Regions from separate parts of the Janthinobacterium leeuwenhoeki genome, predicted to be linked through region 2. Evidence: predicted binding sites of a transcription regulator. Region 2 holds the regulator's gene; each other region holds the start of a gene.
What was found. The regulator FliA, encoded in region 2, starts transcription of late flagellar genes. The targets are predictions, from matches to a motif close to CTAAAGTTTNNNNNNNNNNNGCCGNTA.
Positions count from the first base shown of each region.

Region 1: the regulator FliA is predicted to act here: its motif matches at 2,919-2,945, upstream of ACQ4WS_RS03480 (DUF5610 domain-containing protein).
Region 3: the regulator FliA is predicted to act here: its motif matches at 2,327-2,353, upstream of ACQ4WS_RS03820 (flagellar protein FliT).

Region 1 covers NZ_JBNYXT010000003.1:34,125-38,439, reverse strand. Annotated here, with positions in the region: gene ACQ4WS_RS03495 (DUF1345 domain-containing protein) at 1-406, shown strand, start outside; gene ACQ4WS_RS03490 (HPF/RaiA family ribosome-associated protein) at 603-980, shown strand; gene ACQ4WS_RS03485 (GGDEF domain-containing protein) at 1,243-2,208, shown strand; gene ACQ4WS_RS03480 (DUF5610 domain-containing protein) at 2,239-2,847, opposite strand; gene sbcB (exodeoxyribonuclease I) at 2,994-4,315, shown strand, end outside.
Region 2 covers NZ_JBNYXT010000014.1:101,166-105,480, forward strand. Annotated here, with positions in the region: gene flhF (flagellar biosynthesis GTPase FlhF) at 1-202, shown strand, start outside; gene ACQ4WS_RS13500 (MinD/ParA family ATP-binding protein) at 195-1,058, shown strand; gene ACQ4WS_RS13505 (RNA polymerase sigma factor FliA) at 1,104-1,835, shown strand; gene ACQ4WS_RS13510 (flagellar motor protein) at 1,817-2,563, shown strand; gene motD (flagellar motor protein MotD) at 2,569-3,339, shown strand; gene ACQ4WS_RS13520 (CehA/McbA family metallohydrolase domain-containing protein) at 3,449-4,315, shown strand, end outside.
Region 3 covers NZ_JBNYXT010000003.1:101,089-105,403, reverse strand. Annotated here, with positions in the region: gene ACQ4WS_RS03830 (class I SAM-dependent methyltransferase) at 1-39, opposite strand, end outside; gene ACQ4WS_RS03825 (M13 family metallopeptidase) at 109-2,187, opposite strand; gene ACQ4WS_RS03820 (flagellar protein FliT) at 2,397-2,693, shown strand; gene ACQ4WS_RS03815 (type IV pilus assembly protein FimV) at 3,116-4,246, opposite strand.

The sequences.
Region 1 (4,315 bases), on a different contig from region 2:
CATCGCATCCGTGATGAGCCTGGTGGCCATCGTCTCGCAGCTATCCTCGATGAAAGACCTGGCGCCGGACGAGCGCGCGCTGCACTACGGCTTGACGATCCTGACCCTGGTCGGCTCCTGGTTCCTCGTCGGCACCCTGTTCTGCTTCCACTATGCCCACCTGTACTACCAGGCCGACCCCACACTACGCCCCCTGAAGTTTCCCGACGACGAACAAAACCCCGATTACTGGGATTTTCTGTATTTCGCCTTCACCATCGCCGTGGCCGTGCAAACGTCGGACGTCTGCGTGCAGACGCGCATGATGCGGCAGATTGTGCTGGGACAATCCGTGCTGAGCTTTTTCTTCAACCTGGTCGTGCTGGGGCTGTCGATCAATATTGCCGCCGGCCTCATTAATGGGTAAGCAACTGGGAAAAAGAATTCTGTAGGGAAACTTGACCTAACTGAAGGGTTAAGCTCATCTTAATCGTGCGCACCCTCTTGAAATACTGGAAAGAGGAGTAAGATAAGTTCCATGCACAGAGGTCCTGTGCATGAGGCAGCAACCAGGCCGCAGCACGCCTGAGATGGGTTTTTTTTGAATTGACAGGAGTAAGCATATGCAAATCAATATTCATACCGACAGCACCATCGCCAACACCGCTGGACTGAACGAACATGTGCAATCCGTACTTGAAAGCGCACTCAACCGCTTCCGCGACAACCTGACCCGCATCGAAGTTCACATCAGCGATACGAATGGCCCCAAAGGCGGCGCCGACGATATCCGCTGCGTCATGGAAGCACGCGTTGCTGGCTATCAGCCGATTGCCGTGACCGAACAGAACGCCACCGTGCATCAAGCCGTTGCCGGCGCCACGGACAAACTGAAACGCGCCATCGATAGCGCCCTGGGCCGCCTGCAAGACAGCAAGCGCCATGCCACCGGCAAAAATGCCGTGATCGATACGGCCGAAGCGGAAGAAACCGCCGAGTAATTCCCCAACCCGCAGGATTTCCAGAGACTGAGGCAGCCGTTCAAGGCTGCCTTTGCACATCTGCCCCACCTTTCGCTTGCAGCAACATCCATGGCACAAAAGCAAGCATTCCAGATTATTAACGCGACAATGAAATAATTGTCGTATTTCTCACAGTAAGTGACATCAGGCAAGCCTTTGCCGTTACAGCCAAGGCCGCTTTACGCTATCATGAAGCTACCGGCCCCCTGCTCGCGCGCGCCGGATTTTTGAAAGTGTGATTGTGGAACAGATCGGCAACTTCGGCGCTTCAGGCTGCAACATCGGCGATTTACAGTTATTTCGCGATGGAGCGGACAGCAACACGGCAGCCATGCTGGCGCCCTGCCCCGTCATGCGCCTCGAAGCGGGCGAAGCCATTGCCGACACACATGGCGCCAGTCTGTACATCGTCTTGCGCGGTTCGCTGGCCGTGGCCGCCGACATCCACACGGGCATGGATGACGGCACCGTCAGCAAGGTCTTGCCCGGCGAAAGCGTGGGCGAACAATCGGTGCTCGATGAAGCGAGCAACCTGGCCGCCATTTCCGCCCTGGAAGAAACCGACTTGCTGGTAATCGACGCGGCCATCGTCTGGGAATTGATCGAGCAATCGAACGGCCTGGCGCGCAACCTGCTGCGCCTGCTGTCCTTCCGCATCCGCGCCGCGAATGCCCTGCTGCGCCGCCGCCAGAAGCTGGGCGAATTCTACCGCCAGCTGTCGATGGTCGACAGCCTGACGGGCTTGTACAACCGCGCCTGGCTGACCGACTTGCTGCCAAACATGATCGTCACGGCCCACGCCAGCGCATCGCCCCTGTCGCTGGTGATGATCGACCTCGACCATTTCAAGCGTTTCAACGACACGCACGGCCACCAGGCGGGCGACCAGGCATTGCGCATCGCCGCGCAAGTGCTGGGCGCAGCCCTGCGACCCACGGATTTTGCCGTGCGCTATGGTGGCGAGGAAATGATGGTGATCTTGCCCGATACCAACGAACACGTGGCCCTGCGGGTGGCCGAGCGCCTGTGCGAACGCATGCAGCACGCCGTCATCTTCGCCGACATGCGCAGCGCGCTGCCGCACATCACGGGTTCCTTCGGCGTGGCCAGTCTGGCGGCGGAACAGGACGACGAAGCGTTGATCGCGGCGGCGGACGCGGCTCTCTACCGCGCCAAAGCATCGGGCCGCAACCGCGTAAGCACCTGATATTCTCAGGCGCTTCCGGCGTAATATTGTTCAGGCAGCCTTGCTGTCGGCCGGCTTGGCCGCGTCATCCTTCTTGCTGCTGTGCGCGGCGATGAAATCCGCGTAGCCCTTCTGCACCAGCGCATACGTCTTGTCGATATTGCCGGCTATATCGCCTTGCAACACTTTCAAGCCGCCCAGAATATCGCGCGCTTCCTTGAAGCCTTTTTCCATGCCGCCGCTGATGGTGTCCATGAACTTGCTCAGGGCCGTATCGTCGTCCATGCCGGGATTCTGTTTCTTGTAGGCATCAAAAAATCCCGTCGACAGCGATACAATGCGGCTCGCCGTCGCTTCGGCGCTGTTATCCTGCGAAGCCTCGTTCTGGATCGCGTCCTCGCCGTACTGGCCCTTCAGCGCTTCATTGATGTTGGTGATGGCCGTCTTGTACAGCAGCGCCAGCGGCTCGTTCTCGGAACCGATCGACACGTTCAGCGAGGCCTGCATGATGGACGCGTTCAATTGCAGCTTGCTGCGGTCACTCACGCTCATTTCAGTCTTGACGCCGTGCTGGACTTTATCGTCCTTGCCGGCAACGCCCGTACTGACGGAAGTCACGGAAGGGGTGGAATTGCCGCTTGCGGCGATGGGAATTGACACGATAGACCTCCTTGAACGGGCAATATATGCCACCATGCGGGAAACGCGATGATGACCATGCTCTCATGTAGTATCGGCAGGTTTTCAGAAAACTGTAGCAGCGACTCCTTGAGCGGCCCAGATAACCAATTAAGCAACGACCATCAATGACTACCCAGACTTTCCTTTGGCACGACTACGAAACCTTTGGCGCCCAGCCGCGCCGCGACCGCCCGGCCCAGTTCGCCGCCATCCGCACGGATGCGGACCTCAACGAGATCGGCGAACCGATCATGCTGTATTGCCAGCCTGCCAATGATTTCCTGCCCGACCCGCAATCGTGCCTGATCACGGGCATCACGCCGCAGCAATGTCTGCAGCTGGGCGTGCCCGAGCACCAGTTCGCCGCCACCATCGAAGCGGCCTTTTCGGAACCGGGCACCATCGGCGTGGGCTATAACACTATCCGTTTCGACGATGAAGTCACGCGTTTCCTGTTCTGGCGCAACCTGATCGACCCGTATGCGCGCGAATGGAAAAACCATTGCGGCCGCTGGGACATCCTCGACGTGGTGCGCATGACGCACGCGCTGCGCCCGGAAGGCATCGAATGGCCGAAGCGTGACGATGGCCAGACCAGTTTTAAGCTGGAACACTTGAGCAAGGCCAATGGCCTGGTCCACGAAGCGGCGCATGATGCGCTGTCCGACGTGCGCGCCACCATCGCCCTGGCCCGCCTGATCAAGCAGAAACAGCCGAAACTGTTCGAATTTTGCCTGGCCCTGCACAAGAAGGACAAGGTCGCCAGCGAAATGGGCATGCACCTGGCCGCCGGCGAGCGCCAGCCCTTCCTGCACGTGTCGGGCATGTTCCCCGCCGAGCGGGGCTGCCTGGGCGTCGTCTGGCCGCTGGCCACACATCCGAGCAACAAAAATGAAATCCTCGTCTGGGATTGCGCCTACGACCCGCGCGAACTGTTCGCGCTGGATGCCGACACCATCCGCACGCGATTGTTTACGCGCAAGGACGCCATGCCGGAAGGCATGACGCGCCTGCCCGTGAAAAGCGTGCACCTGAACAAGTCGCCCATGCTGGTCGGCAATTTAAAGACCTTGTCGCCGGCCATGGCCGCGCAATGGGGCATCGATCTGGACGCGGCGAAGGTCAACGCGCAGCTGGCCGCCACGGCGCCAAACATGGATGCGACCTGGGCCGAAGTGTTCCAGCGCCCGGGCGCGCATGCGGCGCTGGACGTGGATGAAGATTTGTACAATGGTTTCGTCAGCAACGACGACCGCCGCCTGCTCGAATCGCTGCGCCGCGACACGCCGGCCAAGCTGGCCACGGCCCGCCCCTCGTTTGCCGACGAGCGCCTGCAGGAATTGCTGTTCCGCTACCGCGCCCGCAATTTCCCGCACACTCTGAGCGAAGCGGAAAGCCTGCGCTGGGAACAGCACCGCGCCGCCCGATTGTTCGACGGCGACGGCGG
Region 2 (4,315 bases):
GAAACTGAACCTGTTTTATGTGTCGAACGGCCAGCGCGTGCCGGAAGACCTGTACCTGGCCGACCGCGGCTACCTGATCGACCGCGCCTTCAAGCTCAAGCGCGATGCGGCGGCGACGCAGTTTTCCGATGCCGAACTGCCGCTCTTGATGGCACAGGCAGCCGCCCGCAACAATGAAGCGCGCGGGGTGCGCCTTGGCTAATTTCGATTTCGACCAGGCCGAAGGCTTGCGCCGCATGCTGGCCGGCCCGCAGCCGCGCGTCATGACATTCCTCTCGGCTACGCCGCAGGACGACAAGGGCGCCATGCTGGTCAACCTGGGCGCCTCGCTTGTCTACGGCGGCAATGACGTGCTGCTGCTCGACGCCAGCGGCGGCAGCGATGGCGTGGCTGCGCGCCTGGGACTGGCGCACGGCGCCAGCCTGCGCGACGTGGCGCGCCAGCAATGCGCCTTGAACCAGGTCATCCACCAGGTGCAGCAAGGCTTTGGCGTGGCCAGCCTGGGCGCGCGCAACCATTTGATGGACAGCATGGACTATGCGGGCGAGGACGAACTGCGCCGCCTGGGCAAGACTTTCGACGTGCTGGCGCGCCAGAGCGGCATCGTGCTGGTCGACGGCGTCGTGGCCGACGAGGGCGATTGCTTCCCCGTGCCGCTGATGGCTTCGTCCGATATCGTCGTGCAAGTGTCTACCAGCGCCACCTCGATCAAGGCGGCGTACTGCCTGATCAAGCGCCTGAGCCAGGAACTGGGACGCCGTCCGTTCGGCATTCTCGTCACGGGCGCTTCCGAATCCGAGGCAAAAGTGGTATACGATAATATGACGCAGGCGGCGAGCCGCTACCTGGCCGTGAAGCTGACCTCGATGGGCTCGGTGCCTGCCGATGAATATCTGCATCGCGCGGCGCGGCTGGGCCGCAGCGTGGTCGATGCGTTTCCGCTGGCGGGCGCTTCGGTGGCGTTTCGCGGACTGGCCGAGCGGCTGGCCCGTTCGGCGTCGCCGGTGCTCGGCGGCACCTTGTACCAGACGGGGAGCCCGCACCAGTTCAGCGCCTGAATCGAACCGTAGCACCAGATAAGATAAGAAAACAATAAGCAGCCTATGTACACGGTCAAAGGGAAATCGAACAAGGACTATTTGCTGACGGAGCACATTCCGCTGGTGAAGCGTCTGGCGCACCATATGAAGGCGAAATTGCCGCCTTCGGTCGAGGTCGATGACCTGATCCAGGCCGGCATGATCGGCCTGCTCGATGCCATCAGCCGCTATGAAGAAACGCATGGCGCGCAATTCGAGACGTATGCCGTGCTGCGCATCCGCGGCGCCATGCTTGACGAATTGCGCACCAGCGACTGGCTGCCGCGCAGCATGCGCCAGAACATGCGCAAGATCGAAGAGGCGATGAGCACCTTGCAGCAGCGCCTGGGCCACCCGCCGACGGAGTCGGAAGTGGCGAAACTGCTGAAGATGTCGCTGGCCGACTACCAGGAAATGCTGGGCGACGGCGGCGGCCACCAGTTGGTGTACTACGAAGACTTTCATGACCCGGACGGCAATGACAGCTTCCTCGACCGCCATTGCGTGGACGAGGACAGCGACCCCTTGCGTTCCCTGCTCGATACCGATTTCCGGCAATCCGTGATCGATGCCATCGACGCGCTGCCACCACGCGAGAAAATACTCATGGGCCTGTATTACGAAGAAGAGCTGAATCTGAAGGAGATCGGCGCGGTGATGGGCGTGTCCGAATCGCGCGTCTCGCAGCTGCATACCCAGGCCGTCGCGCGCCTGCGCGCAACCTTGAGGGAGCAGGCGTGGACTGGTCCAGCGTAATCGGGCTGGCGCTGGCGCTGGCGGGCCTGTTGGTCGGCCAGGCACTGGAAGGCGGCAAGATGGCCTCCCTGCTGCAGCCGGCCGCCTTTGCCATCGTGGTCATCGGCACCTTCGGCGCCGTGCTGCTGCAAACGCGGCTGCGCACCTTCGTGCGCGGCCTGGAAATGCTGCGCTGGGTGTTCCTGCCGCCTGCCGACACGCGCGCCGCGCTGGCGCGCGACATCGGGCAATGGAGCCTGACGGCGCGCCGCGACGGCCCGCTGGCGCTTGAACGCCTGATGGAAAACACTGCCGACCGTTTCAACGCCAAGGGTTTGCGGATGATCGTCGACGGCATCGCGCCCGACAAGCTGCGCCAGCTGCTCGACGTGGAAATTTCCGCCTATGAGCTGGCCGAACGCCAGGCCGTCAAGGTGTGGGAGTCTGCCGCTGGCTATTCGCCCACCATCGGTATCCTGGGCGCCGTGCTGGGCCTGATCCACGTGATGGAAAACCTCACCGACCCCAGCAAATTAGGCAGCGGCATCGCCGTGGCGTTTGTCTCGACCATCTATGGCGTGGGCCTGGCCAATCTGCTGTTCCTGCCGGTGGCCAATAAACTCAAGGCCATCGTCTCGCGCCGCGTGCTGCAATACGAAATCACGGCCGCCGTGCTGTACGACATCGCCACGGGCGACCACACGCGCATCATCGAAGAGCGCGTGGCCAGCCTGCTGCACGAGCACTGAGCATGATGCGGCGCGCGCGCAGGAAGTATGATGAGGAACCGGACAATCAGGACCGCTGGCTGATCTCGTATGCCGACTTCATCACCTTGCTGTTCGCCTTTTTCGTCGTGATGTATGCGATTTCGCAAGTCAATGAAGGTAAATACCGCGTTTTCCAGAATGCCATCGGCCAGGCCTTCAGCCTGGAAAAGGGTGCGCCACCCATCATCATGGAAGCACCGCAAGCGATCCCGCTGCCGAATCCCGCCCTGAAACGCCGCGCGGAAGCCATCCGCCGCGAGCGCGAACACATGACGCGCCTGGCGCAGGACCTGACCTCCACCCTGGCGCCACTGGTCAAAGAGGGTAAAGTCCGCGTGACGCAGACGAGCCGCGGCGTGAGCGTGGAAATCAATGCCAGCGTGCTGTTCGATCCGGGCGCGGCGCGCCTGACGACGGAGTCGGACCAGGCCTTGCGCGCCGTCGCCGTGCTGCTCAAGGACGATACGCACGACGTGCAGGTGGAAGGGCATACGGACGTGCAGCCGATCAGCAATTCCAATTTTGCCTCGAACTGGGAATTGTCGGCCGCGCGCGCCAGCGCCGTGGTGCGCTTGTTCATCGCCAGCGGCGTCAAGGCGTCGCGTCTGACGGCCGTGGGCCACGCCGACAACATCCCCGTGGCACCCAACGACACCGGGGAAGGACGCGCGCGCAACCGCAGGGTCGCCGTGACGATTTTGTCCGGCATTCCCGAAACGGTGACGGAAGTGCCGACGGCGCCGCCGGCCAACTAGGACTGGCTTTCGGGCCGGCGCTAGTCCGGCAGGGCCAGGCCCATGTCATTCGCTGGTCATACTGGAATGCTAGGCTGTCGCACTTCTTTTCAGCTTCCAGGTTTAACCCATGTCTTACTCCAAAATGTTGCTTCCTTCGGCCATTGCCATCCTCCTGGGCGTTGCCGCTTGCGGCGGCAATAGCGATCCCGCTGGCAGCGTGCCACCGTTACCCGCCGGTCGCTGGATCGCCGGCGATTTGCATACCCACACCACCCAATCGGCCGACGCCGATGTCAGCCAGACGCTGGACAAGGTACTGGCCAAGGCCTTCGGCAGCTACGGCCTCGACTGGATGGCCCTGTCGAACCATTTGCGCGTCTCCACGCGCGACGCACTGGGCGCGCCGCTGCCGGCGCCCATCCCGATGTCCATCGGCGCCGAGCGCTATGAAATTCCACGCGTGCAGGCCTTGCAGGCGGGCGGCAACTACGCCGACAAACTGATCTTTTCCGGCTTCGAGTGGGACATGCCGACCCACGATCACATCGGCATCGGCCTGTTCGAAGGGGCGGATAAACTGACTGCCAGCACCAGGGGCATGAAGGAGTTCGAGTACCTGTTTACGACACGTGACGCCAGCATGTTCGACGCTGCCGATGTGGCGGCATGGAAAGCCAAACATGGCGAAACCCGCTATAACAAGACGGCTGCCGATGCGCTGCAAGCCATCAACTGGCTCAAGCAGAACTATCCGGAGACCAGCTACGCCGTCATCAACCATCCGTCGCGCAACAAGGGCAGTTACAGCATCGCCGACTTGCGTGCCTTTAACGATGCCGCCCCCAACATCATGTTCGCCATCGAAGGCATGGTTGGCAACCAGATGGAACCGGACCGTGGCGGCTACACGGCAGCCTATACGGATGACAATGCGCTGCTGCGCGTGTATGGCGGCGTCGATTACGTGGTGGCCAAGCTGGGCGGGCCATGGGAT
Region 3 (4,315 bases), on a different contig from region 2:
GATGGGATCTTGCGGATATTGCGGTGGGGTCGGCTTCATGGCGCTCCTGTCATCGATGGGCGCATTTTACGCTGCCGGCCGGCGCCCCGGCCGGCAGCGCAAGCGCACTTACCAGACCCGCACGCGCTGTTCCGGCGCCAGGTACAGCTGCTGCCCCGGCTGGACGTCGAAGGCCGGGTACCAGGCGTCGAGGTTGCGCACGGTGGCGGCGCGGTATTGGGCAGGCGCATGGCCATCCGTGAGGATTTGCTGGCGCGCCGCCGCTTCGCGCGCCTTGCTGCGCCAGCTGACGCCATAGCCCGTGAAGAATGCGCGGTCCGCGTCCGGCTGCACCGGCCTGCCCTGCTGCGACAAGGTGAACGCGTCATGCGCGGCCGCCACGCCGGCCAGGTCGGCCAGATTTTCGCTCAGGGTCAGCTGGCCATTCACGCCCAGGTCGGGGAACGGCTTATAGGCCGCAAACTGCGCCACCAATTGCTTGGATGCCGACTGGAAATGCGCCAGGTCGGCTGGCGTCCACCAGTCGCGCAGCTTGCCCTGGGCGTCGAACTGGGCGCCCTGGTCGTCAAAGCTGTGGCTGATCTCGTGGCCGATGGTGGCGCCGATGCCGCCATAATTGGCCGCATCGGACGCCTGCGGGTCGAAAAACGGCGGCTGCAAGATGGCGGCCGGGAAGTTCAGCGCATTTTGCAGCGGCAGGTTGACGGCATTGACCAGCTGTGCCGGCATGGCCCAGGCCTTGCGGTCAGGGGACTGGCCCAGCTTGGCCAGCGCCTGGCGATAGTGAAACTGTTCCGCCCGCTGCACATTACCCAGGGCATCGCCGCGCACCACGCGCAAGCCCGCATAGCGGGTCCAGCGTTCCGGATAGCCCACGCCCACGTACAGGGTCTTGAGTTTTTCCTGCGCCTGCGCCTTGGTGGCCGGCGCCATCCAGTCCAGCTTGTCGATGCGGCGCGAGAAGGCGGCGACGATATTCGTCACCATGTCTTGCACGCGGGCTTTCGATTCAGGCGGGAAATAGCGTTCCACATACAGCTTGCCGACGGCGTCGCTCAGGGCCGCATTCGTCGCGGCCAGCGCCCGCTTGCTGCGCGGTGACTGCTGCGGCGTGCCGCTCAGGGCGCTGCCATAGAAGACAAAGCGCTGCTCGGCAGCCGCCTTCGGCAAGGTGCTGCTGAAATGGTTGATGGCGTGGAAGGCGAGGAAATCTTTCCACGTGGCCAGCGGCACGCTCGCCACCAGCGCGGCGCTGCCCGTCATGGCTGACGGATGCCAGACGATGAAATCCGTCTGCTGGCCCAGGCCGGCCGCCTGGAAGAAGGCTTTCCAGTCCAGTCCCGGCGCCTTGCTGGCGAAGTCGGCGGCGCGCCACGCGTTATTGCCCTTGGCGACATCGGCCGAATCCTCGCGGCTGGCGTGACTCGCAGCAATTTGCTGCTCCAGCGCAAACACGCGCGCGGCGCGGGCCGGCGCATCGCTGTAGCCGGCTTGCTGGAGCATGGCGGCGATATGCGCCTGGTAGCCCGTGCGCAAGCCCTGCATGCGGGCGCTGTCGCCCTGATAGAAGGCGCGGTCGGGCAAGCCCAGTCCGCCCTGCAGCAGGTAGGCCACATTGCGCGTGGTGTCGTTCAAGTCTTGCGCCACCCACAGGCCAAACAGATTTTCCGTATAAAAATTGGTGGCGTTGAGCGGATCGACATCGGCGCGCAAGCTCTCGCCCAGCGCGCGGGCCAGTCCTGCCTGGTCGCGTATGCCATTGATCTTTGTCAACAAGGGCTTGATCGGGGTCCAGCCTTTTGCCTCGATAGCCGATTCATCCATCCAGGAACGGTAAAAATCGCTGACCTGGCGCGCTGCCGCGTCCGTCTGTGGAGCCGTCGCCAGGCCTTCAACGAGGCCGATGATGCGCTCGTTGGTCGCGTTGGAGAGCATGGCGAACGAACCCCAGCTACTGCGGTCGGCGGGAATGGCCGTGCCGCGCAGCCAGTCACCGTTCACATAGTCATAAAAGTCGTCGCCGGGCAAAGCCCGGGGGGCAGCGGGGGCAGCGAGGGCAGCAGCGTCTGCGGCCGCTTGCTGGCCAAGCGCCTGGAGCGGCAAACCGGTCAGCGAGACGCCGGCCAGGACGAGGACGATGGCAGCCTGGACTGGCGTCCGGAGCCAGGGGAAACGCAAACCGTGCATGGCGATCCTTTCGATGAAAACAAGCAAAATCATAGCCTGAAATGATACCTTTTTCGCCTGCGGACAAACGGCTAGGCGGACGATTCCGGTGGCCAGCCAAAACCATCCACACTATTTTCACTTTTTTTTCAAAAACACCCTCAAGTTCCCGCCGAACCTGCCGTTAATCTAGACAAGCGGTAATCCATTCACTAGTTACGGGTGTGCTCATGACCTCCAACGACGTTCTCTCGATGTATGAAAATATTGCAGGAATGACCAATAAAATGGTCGTGGCCGCACGTTCGAGCGACTGGGATGGCTTGGACGCCCTGGAAAACCAGTGCGCCAGCGCCGCCAGCCCGACCTTGACGGGCAAGGTGCCCGCCCTGGCCGGCGCCTCGCGCCAGCGCAAGATCGACTTGCTCAAGCAAATCCTGGCCAATGACCGCGAAATCCGCAGCATCACGGAAGCGTGGATGACGCAGTTGCCGAACGCCATGCAGGGCTCGCGCGCCCGCATGTAAATAAGCAAGCTTGCCGCGCCAGAAACAAAAAAAGCACCCGTGGGTGCTTTTTTTACGTCTGCCGCCGTGCCGGGGAAGCGCGGCATCTGCGGCGCCCGGCAAGCAGGGAGGGGAATTTGGAAGGCGAGCCCCAGGTATCTCCTGGCGTCGCCTCGCTGCCGGTTGCATCCGGCGTTCGCGAGCACATCGTCGGCATCGCAAACCGCTTCCAGACCCAGGCGTTTATGCAACGCTACACCTGTTTGTCGCGCCACACTATCGTTGGTGACTGCGCAGGCTGGGACTGTTTTTGTCGTAGAGCAAGTCCACTGAGTTAATCATATCACCATCTTTTAAAAATAGGCAACACAATAGACACGCATTTTTCTGTCTTTTTTGAATATCTTTTTTTATATCAAATTTGAGCGCGCCTTGCAGTAGCCTTAACGCGAGAATGGCTCCGGCTCCGGAGCAGCCTGCGCCCCATCTTCCACGGCCTCCGTCAGCACGGGCGCATCCTTCTTCTTGCGGCCGAACGGCTTGCGCAGCAAGACCCAGTATTTCGACGGCGCGCCCGGCGCGGCTGCCGGCTTGCGCTTGCGCACGATATACACGATGACCGCCGTCAGCAACAGGAAGACCAGAGTAGCGATGCCGAGCCACAGCAAGCCGTTGCCCCCCGCCTTCTTTTCCTTCGCGCCCGCTGGCGGCACCAGGGGCTTGGGCTTGGCATGCGGCGCCTGCACCTCGGCCGGCGCGGCAGCAGGCGCAACGGCGGCGGCGACGGGCAGCGCCAGCGCCTTTTGCAAGGCACCGATTTTGCCCTCCAACTCCCCGAGCTTGTCATTCAGGGCTGCGTTTTTCTCGTCCAATGCCACGCACGCTTGCGCCTGCCCGGCATCCGCCTGCGGTGCGCAAGCAGCGACGGGCGCCGTGGCGCGGCGCAATGGCGTCGGGCGCAACGCGGGGGCAGCCGGCGGGGGCGCGGCGGGCGGCGGTACGAACATGCGCGCCGGGCGCACGAGGCCCTCGGCGCGCGCGCGGGCCGCCAGCGCGGCAGCGTCGGGCGACGGCGCGACGGCTGCAGCGCGCGGCTGCGGCACGGGCATAAGCACAGGTGCGGACACAGGAATGACTGGCCTGGCTGGCGCACTGACGGCAGCGGCAACAGGCGGGGCCGGCGTCAGCCACACGGTGCCCAGGCGCACGATGGCGCCACTGCCATGGCCCAATAACAAATACAAATGCACGTGACCGGCCTGGATCGCTTGCCGGGTAGCCACGCGCACATAGTGCCGGCCACCGCGTTCCAGCGGGCTGATCGTCAAAGTCTGCAGGGCTGGATCCATGCCGATGCCGCCACCGCGGTACACATCGGGCGAGGCCAGGCGCACGGCCACGCCACTGACTTCCTCGGGCGCCAGGGCCGTCAGTTCGATTTCGGCCAGCAGAGGCTGGCCCACATGCGACAGCACCGCCATCTCGCCCAGTTCGGCCGCCATGACGGGCGGCGAGGCCAGGCTGGCGGCGGCGCACGCGATCAAGGTCCAACGGGGAAGGATGCTGCTCTGCATGGACTGATCGCTTTGATAACAAGATAAGAAGGGTAGCTCGCCTGTCTTTAACGGCAGGAAATCGCAAAA